Linked DNA regions of Acidaminococcus fermentans DSM 20731. Each later gene encodes a partner of the first gene's protein in a complex. Links are inferred from orthologs where the notes say so. Each region holds a gene or a part of one and is shown on either strand. Other genes may lie near its edges.

Region 1 (4,454 bases):
CTTCAGGGCTCCAGTGCCGGAAGACATGCAAACCATCCTGACCCGTCTGCGCCACGGGCAGTTCCATTGACAAGGAGGAAGTATCATGAGTATTTCTGTGAAGAAAAAAACCATTATGGATGCCGCTGCCATGCGCCGGGCCCTGGTCCGGATCTCCCACGAAATCGTGGAACGGAACAAAGGGGTGGAGAATGTGGCCCTGGTGGGCATCCGCACCCGGGGTGTGCCGCTGGCCAACCGGCTGGGGAAGGAAATCGAATCCATCGAAGGGGTGAAACTGCCGGTGGGCTCCCTGGACATCACCCTGTACCGGGACGACCTGTCCACCCTGGGCTACAACCCGGTGATCAGTGAAACGGACATCGATTTCGACCTGAACAGAAAAACCGTGATCCTGGTGGACGACGTGCTCTTTACCGGCCGGACCATCCGCAGCGCCCTGGATGCCCTGATCGACATGGGGCGGCCCAAAGCCATCCAGCTGGCGGTGATGGTAGACCGGGGCCACAAGGAACTGCCCATCCGGGCGGATTATGTGGGGAAGAACGTGCCCACCAGCAACAGTGAGACCGTGGATGTGGCCCTGGAGGAAATCGACGGCCACGATGAAGTGGCCCTGTCCGACATCCAGGGATAAGAAGGGACTGCCGTGCGTTTAAAAAGTTTCTCAGCCCATGGGTTCAAGTCCTTTGCGGATAAAGTGAATATCGACTTTGAGCCGGGGATCACGGCCATTGTGGGCCCCAACGGCAGCGGCAAAAGCAACATCTCCGATGCCATCCGCTGGGTGCTGGGGGAACAGAGCGTGAAATACCTCCGGGGCACCAAAATGGAAGATGTGATCTTCGCCGGCAGCAGCGGCCGACGGCCTATGGGCATGGCGGAAGTGGATCTGGTGTTCGACAACACGGATCACAGCCTTCCGGTGGATTTCGACGAGGTCTCTCTCCAGCGCCGGGTGTTCCGGAGCGGGGACAGCGAATACATCATCAACGGGAAGAACTGCCGGCTGAAGGATGTGGTGGCCCTGTTTGCGGATACCGGTCTGGGCCGGGGATCCCTTTCCATCATCGGCCAGAACAAGATCGACGAGATCCTCAACAGCCGTCCGGAAGACCGGCGGTCCATCTTCGAAGAGGCGGCGGGCATTGCCAAATACCGGCTGCGGAAGAAGGAAGCCCTGCGGAAACTGGATGACACCGCCGCCAACCTGCTGCGAATCCAGGATATCCAGAGCGAAATCGAAAACCAGCTGGTGCCCCTGGAAGCGGCGGCGGAAAAGGCCCGGCAGTACGGGGAAATCAGTGGCCGGCTCCGGCAGGTGAAGGTGACCCGGCTGCTGACCCAGCTGGGAGCCCTGGAAGGGGAAAAGACCCGGCTGAAGGAAAAGATCCGGTCCCTGGAAGGACAGCTGAAGGAACTGGCGGATCTGTCCGGAAAACTCACCGGCCAGGAAGAAGAACTGGAACAGAAGCTCCAGAATCAGGAAGACGCCTACAGCGCCTGCCAGGAAAAGATCATGGCCCGGGAAAAGGAAGCCGCCGGCTACCGGAGCCAGAAAGCAGTCCAGGAAGAACGGATCCAGCAGAGCCGGAACCGGATGGACCAGCTGGCCAAAGCCCGTACCGGCCTGGAGGAGGAACTGGCCCGGAGCCAGGAAAATCTGCGTCTGGTCACCGAGGAATACGACCGGCTGGAAGAAAACCAGTACCGGTCCCGGAACCTGCTGGAAAAGGCCGCCGCAGAAAAGGAAACCCTCACGGGCCTGGTGAAAGCCGGGGAAGAAAAACTCCAGGCCTATCAGGAGCAGGCTTTCGACAGCATGCGGACCCTGGTGATGACCCGGAACAAACTGGCGGGGATCCGCCAGGAACAGGAACGGCTCCACCGGCAGCAGGAACAGCTGAAGGAAAAGGTCCGGGAAGCGGAAGAAGGCCTGGAAGGTGTCACAGGGGCCCTCCAGGAGGAAAAAGACCGGCTGGAGACCCTGGAAGACCGGAAAAACCAGTTGGAAGAACAGGCCCTCCAACTGAACCGGGACCTGGAACAGAGCGTCCGGGCCTACCGGGAAAAGGAAGCCGGCCTGAATCAGAACCGGCGGACCCTGAACCAGAAAAAAGCCCGTCTCCAGGTGCTTTCCGCCATGGAACGGGAACATGAAGGGTTCAGCAAAGGGGTCCGGACCGTACTGAATGCCCGGGCAGCTTTCCGGCCGAAGATCTGCGGGGTGGTGGCAGAACTGTTTTCCGTGGAGGATGCCTATGTAACCGCCCTGGAAACGGCCCTGGGCGGTGCCCTCCAGAACATCATCACCCAGGATGCCCGGGCGGCCCAGGATGCCATCGCCTATCTGAAAAAAGTCCAGGGGGGACGGGCCACCTTCCTGCCCCTGGATACCCTCCGTCCCCGGGCCCTGGGAACCCGGGAAAAGGCGGCCCTGTCCTGCCCGGGGATCATCGGCATCGCCGGGGATCTGGTCCGGTGCGAAGAGGCCGTCCGGCCGGCGGTCCGGTTCCTCCTGGGCCAGGTGCTGGTGGCGGACAATCTGGACCATGCCATGGCGGCGGCCCGGAAAGCAGATATGCGGGTGCGGATCGTCACCCTGGAAGGGGATGTGGTCTACGCCGGCGGGTCCCTCAGCGGGGGCCAGAAACAGCAGGGGAAAAGCTTCCTGTCCCGGAAGCAGGAAATCCGCCATCTGACGGAAGAGACCCAGGCCCTGGAAAAGGCCGGGGAGACGCTCCGGCAGGAACTGGAAGACCTGGCGGAAAAAGGTCGGCGGGTGAAGGAAAAACGCCAGCAGGGAGTGGAAGCCCTCCAGAAAATCGAAGTGGAAAAGGCCGGGGCAGTGGCCCGGGTCCAGCAGGAAGAAACCCAGAAAAAACGCCAGCAGGAAAATCTGGAACTGCTGCTGGGGGAAAAGCGCCAGGGGGCGGAAAATTTCCTGGCCCTCCAGGCCCAGGCCAAAGAACTGGCTCCCCAGGTGGAAGCCATGGAAAATGCCGATGTGGAAGGGAAAAAAGCGGCCCAGGCCCTCAGTGACGGGCTGGTGGAACAGCGGACCCTGCTGGAAGGGGCCACCCGCCGGCACCAGGATGCCCTGATCGCCGTCAATGCGGGCCAGAGCCAGCTGGAAGCCCTGAACGCCCGGATCCAGTCTATCGACCAGCTGGGAGAAAAGACCCAGCAGGAAATCACCCGGGGAGAAGAAGAGACCCGGCAGCTGGAAACAACCATTGCCGGCTGTGAAAAGAACCGGGCCGCCCTGGAAAAGAAAATCGCCGGGCTGGAAGCGGAACTGGCCGGCAGCGACAGTGCCCGGCAGCAGTTCCTGGACGCCCGGGAAGCCCTGCTGGCACAGCGGCAGCAGCTGACCCAGCAGGGAGTGATCCTCCAGGGCCAGGAAGCCAGTATCCGGCAGAAACTCCACAACTGCGAAATGGACCAGGTGAAAAAGGCCGCAGAGGCCCAGCACAGCCGGCAGCAGCTCCAGGAAGCCTACGGGCTCACCGAGGAAACCGCCCGGCAGGAAGCCCTGGAAGGGGATCTGCCGGAAGGGGAACTGAAAAAACGGGAAGCCCAGGCCGCCCGGGAACTGGAAGAACTGGGACCGGTGAACCAGGCCGCCCAGGAAGAATACCAGGCAGCCCGGGAACGGTACGATTTTCTGAAGAAACAGTACCAGGACATGGTCCAGGCCCGGGAACAGCTGGAAACGGTGATCAGCGGCATCAACAGCGACATGACCCGCCGGTTCCGGGAAGCTTTTAAGCAGATCAACGGGTATTTCAGCGACTGTTATGAGAAGCTGTTCGGCGGGGGCCGGGCTCAGCTGCGGATCCAGGATGAGAAGAACCTGCTGGAATCGGGCATCGAGATCGAGGCCCAGCCGCCGGGGAAAAAGATGCGGAATTTGTCCCTGTTTTCCGGGGGAGAGCGGGCCCTGACGGTGATCGCCCTGCTGTTCGCCCTGCTGACCTATCAGCCGGCGCCCTTTGTGATCCTGGACGAAATCGATGCACCCCTGGATGAAACCAACATCGACCGATTTGCCCAATTCCTGAAAGCCTACGGACAGCAGACCCAATTCATCGTGATCACCCACCGGAAAGGGACCATGGAAGCCGCGGATGTGCTCCACGGGGTCACCATGGAAGAATCCGGGGTATCCCGGGTGCTGTCTGTGAAATTATCGGAGGTAGCCGAATCATGAGTTTTATGGAACAACTGAAAGACGGGCTCAGCAAGACCCGGAAAAACTTCACCGAACGGATGGAGGACCTGGTGGGAGCCAGCGTGGACCTGGACGAGGACTTCATGGATGAGATGGAGATGATCCTGGTGGCCGGGGACGTGGGGATCAAGACCACGGAAAAGATCATGGCCGCCCTGCGGAAGGCTGCTGCCACCCGGCAGATTAAATCGCCGGCGGAGGCCCTGCCCTTCCTGAAAAG
Region 2 (3,138 bases), 290 kb from region 1 along the record:
CATTTTCGGCAACGGTGTCCGTCTGGGTACCCTGATCCTGGGCAAATTCAAGAAGGAATTCGTGGACAGCGACCTGCTGCTCAGCGAATATGCCGCCACTGTCATCGGTATGCAGCTGCTCCATGACAAGGCCATGCACATCGAAGAAGCCAGCCGGAAGAAGGCCATGGTCCAGATCGCCTTCTCCAACCTGAGCTACAGCGAACTGGAAGCCATCTCCGAAATCCTCAAGGCGCTGCCCGGGGACGAAGGACTGCTGGTGGCCAGCAAGATCGCCGACCAGGCCGGCATCACCCGGAGCGTCATCGTCAACGCCCTGCGGAAATTCGAAAGTGCCGGGGTACTGGAAACCGAATCCCTGGGGATGAAGGGGACCTATGTGCGGATCCTCAACGAATACCTCCGGGACGGGCTGAAGGAACACAAGAAATAAGAAGGAATTTTAGGGAAAGGGTCAGGCTGCAGGGGCAGTTTGACCCTTTTTCTCCTTTATGGTAGTATGATAGGGATATGGGGCTGCTGCTCTGGCAGCGGCCCCGTCAGCGGTCAGCTGTCAACGGTCAGCGGCCGAAGGAGGCCGGCCCAGCCGGCTTTGATAGAAGAAAACCTATGGAAAGGAAATTTTCCCTATGCTCAATCTGGATGCGTCTCTGGTCTACCGGATCCCGGCGCTGCTGTTTACCATCACCGTCCATGAATATGCCCACGGGGCCATGTCCGCCAGCCTGGGGGACCCCACTCCGGAAGGGGACGGACGGCTTACCATGAATCCCCTGGCCCATCTGGATCTGATCGGGTCCCTGATGCTGATCCTGGTGGGGTTCGGCTGGGCCAGGCCGGTGCGGGTGGATCCCCGGTACTATGCCAATCCCCGGAAGGGAATGCTGCAGGTGGCTTTCGCCGGTCCGGCCAGCAACCTGCTGGTCACCTTCCTGGCCATGTTCCTCCAGCTGTTCCTGCCCCGGTATTTCAACGCCGGCCGGGGAGTGCTGCTGTTCTTGAACTGGCTTATGCTTTATAATGTATGGTTTGCCTTTTTCAATCTGCTGCCCATTCCGCCCATGGATGGGTACAATGTGCTGCGGACCTGGCTGCCCCTGGACAAGAGCCTGGCCTATGAACGGCTGGTGGGGCCCTACAGCAATCTGCTGCTGATCGTCCTGTGTTTCACCGGCATCGTCAGTGTGGTGGTGTCGCCCCTGTCCACCCTGTTTCTCCAGCTGTGCCGGGGGATCCTGGCACTGTTCCTGTTCTGACCGGGAAGAAGGCAGCCTGTGTATCAAGTGAAACTGGCGGATTTCGAAGGGCCTCTGGACCTTCTGATCCATCTCATCGAAAAAGACAAGATCGACATCTACGATATTCCCATCGTTTCCGTGACGGAGCAGTATGTGGCCTATCTCAATGCCATGCAGGAATACAATCTGGATGTGGCCAGCGAATTCCTGCTGATGGCGGCCATGCTGCTCCAGATCAAATCCCGGATGCTGCTGCCCAAGCCCCCGGCGGAGGAAGGGGAAGAAGAGGCGGATCCCCGGCAGATGCTGGTGGACATGCTGGTGGAATACCGGAAGACCAAAAAGCTGGCCCAGGCCCTGCGGGAATGTCTCCAGCGGGCCAGTCTCCATACGGCCCGGTCTCCGGAACCCCAGGGCAGGGTGCTCCAAAAGGTGAAACGGTACGGGCTGGGGGATCTGCTCCGGGCCCTGGCGGGCCTTCTGCCCCGGCAGGAAGAGGGGGATACGGTGATCCCCCGACAGGAATTCCCCATCCAGGACCGGATGGAGGCCATCCGGGACGCCCTGCACAGCCGGAAGGGAAACCTGGACTTCCGGCAGCTGCTCCAGGACCGGAAAAACCACAGCGAGGTAATCGCCACCTTCCTGGCGGTGCTGGAACTGCTGCGGCTGAAGGAAATCGAACTGATCCAGGAGGAGCCCTTCGGACCCATGGTCCTGGAGCCCCGGAAGGAGGCAACCCATGAAACTCACCAAGACCGCTGAAATGGAAGCCCTGCTGTTTGCCAGCGGGGATCCCCTGACCCTGGAGCGGGCGGCAGGGGCCCTGTTCATCACCCAGGATGAGGCGGCCCGTCTTCTGGAAGAGCTCCAGCAGCAGTACCGGCAGGCGGACCGGGGCATCCAGCTGCGGAAAGTGGCCGGAGGCTGGCAGCTGGTGACCAAGAAGGAGGCCGCCGGGCTGGTCCGCCGGCTCCAGGAAAAACAGGAAGTGAAATTGTCCAACGCGGCCATGGAGACCCTGGCCATCGTGGCCTTCAAACAGCCGGTGACCAAAAGTGAAATGGAGGCCATCCGGGGGGTGAAAGTGGACGGGGTGCTCAGTACCCTGGTGGAACTGGACCTGGTGGGGGAAGTGGGCCGGAAGGAAGTGATCGGCCGCCCCATCCTGTACGGGACTACGGAAGAATTTTTGCGGGTGTTCGGACTGGATTCCCTGGAAGACCTGCCCCAGCTGCCGGATGAGGTGCTGGAAGGCCGCTTGGAAGGACCGGAACCCTTATTTGACTGACGGAAAGGAATTGCAGAACCAATGGAACAGACCAAGGAACGGCTGCAGAAAGTCATGGCAGCGGCCGGTGTGGCATCACGCCGGGAATGTGAAAAGATCATCCTGGCAGGACGGGTCCAGGTGAACGGGAAACCGGTGACCGAACTGGGCACCCGGGTGGGGAAGGCGGACCGGATCACCGTGGACGGGAAAGCCCTCCACCGGAAAAGCGCCCGGCACACCTATCTGCTGTACAAGCCCGGGGGGGTGGTGACCACCATGAAGGATCCCCAGGGCCGGCGGACAGTAGCGGACCTGATGGCCGGGCTCCATCAGCGGCTGTACCCGGTGGGGCGGCTGGATTACCTGACCGAAGGGCTGCTGCTGATGACCAACGACGGGGAACTGGCCCAGCATCTGACCCATCCCAGCCACCATGTAGACAAGACCTATGAAGTGGAAGTCCACGGCCGGGTGCCGGAAGAAAAACTGGATGTGCTGCGGCTGGGGGTGCCCCTGGAAGATGGGCTCACGGCGCCGGCGGTGGTCTATGTGAAGAAGTGGGATCCGGAAAAGAACCTGACCCGGTTCACGGTGACCATCCATGAGGGAAGGAACCGGCAGGTCCGG

The links.
Region 2: the proteins of smc (region 1) and ACFER_RS06350 are in contact, whole or in part, in a crystal structure (PDB 3ZGX), measured with the Bacillus subtilis proteins. The link is inferred for Acidaminococcus fermentans DSM 20731 from one-to-one orthologs.

Annotation. Positions count from the first base shown.
Region 1 is NC_013740.1:1,663,142-1,667,595, reverse strand. Bases 269-4,413 are described here. They hold smc (chromosome segregation protein SMC), read left to right. Parts: upstream 269-649; coding sequence 650-4,213; downstream 4,214-4,413. Other genes in these bases: ftsY (signal recognition particle-docking protein FtsY), read left to right, coding at 4,210-4,413; pyrR (bifunctional pyr operon transcriptional regulator/uracil phosphoribosyltransferase PyrR), read left to right, coding at 269-637. Also shown: ACFER_RS07665 (RluA family pseudouridine synthase), read left to right, coding at 1-70; more of pyrR, read left to right, coding at 86-268; more of ftsY, read left to right, coding at 4,414-4,454. UniProt on the Bacillus subtilis protein: Required for chromosome condensation and partitioning.
Region 2 is NC_013740.1:1,373,395-1,376,532, reverse strand. What follows is about bases 310-3,138. They hold ACFER_RS06350 (segregation and condensation protein A), read left to right. Parts: upstream 310-1,274; coding sequence 1,275-2,003; downstream 2,004-3,138. Other genes in these bases: ACFER_RS06340 (pseudouridine synthase), read left to right, coding at 2,551-3,138; scpB (SMC-Scp complex subunit ScpB), read left to right, coding at 1,981-2,529; ACFER_RS06355 (site-2 protease family protein), read left to right, coding at 630-1,256; codY (GTP-sensing pleiotropic transcriptional regulator CodY), read left to right, coding at 310-433. Also shown: more of codY, read left to right, coding at 1-309. UniProt on the Bacillus subtilis protein: Participates in chromosomal partition during cell division. May act via the formation of a condensin-like complex containing Smc and ScpB that pull DNA away from mid-cell into both cell halves.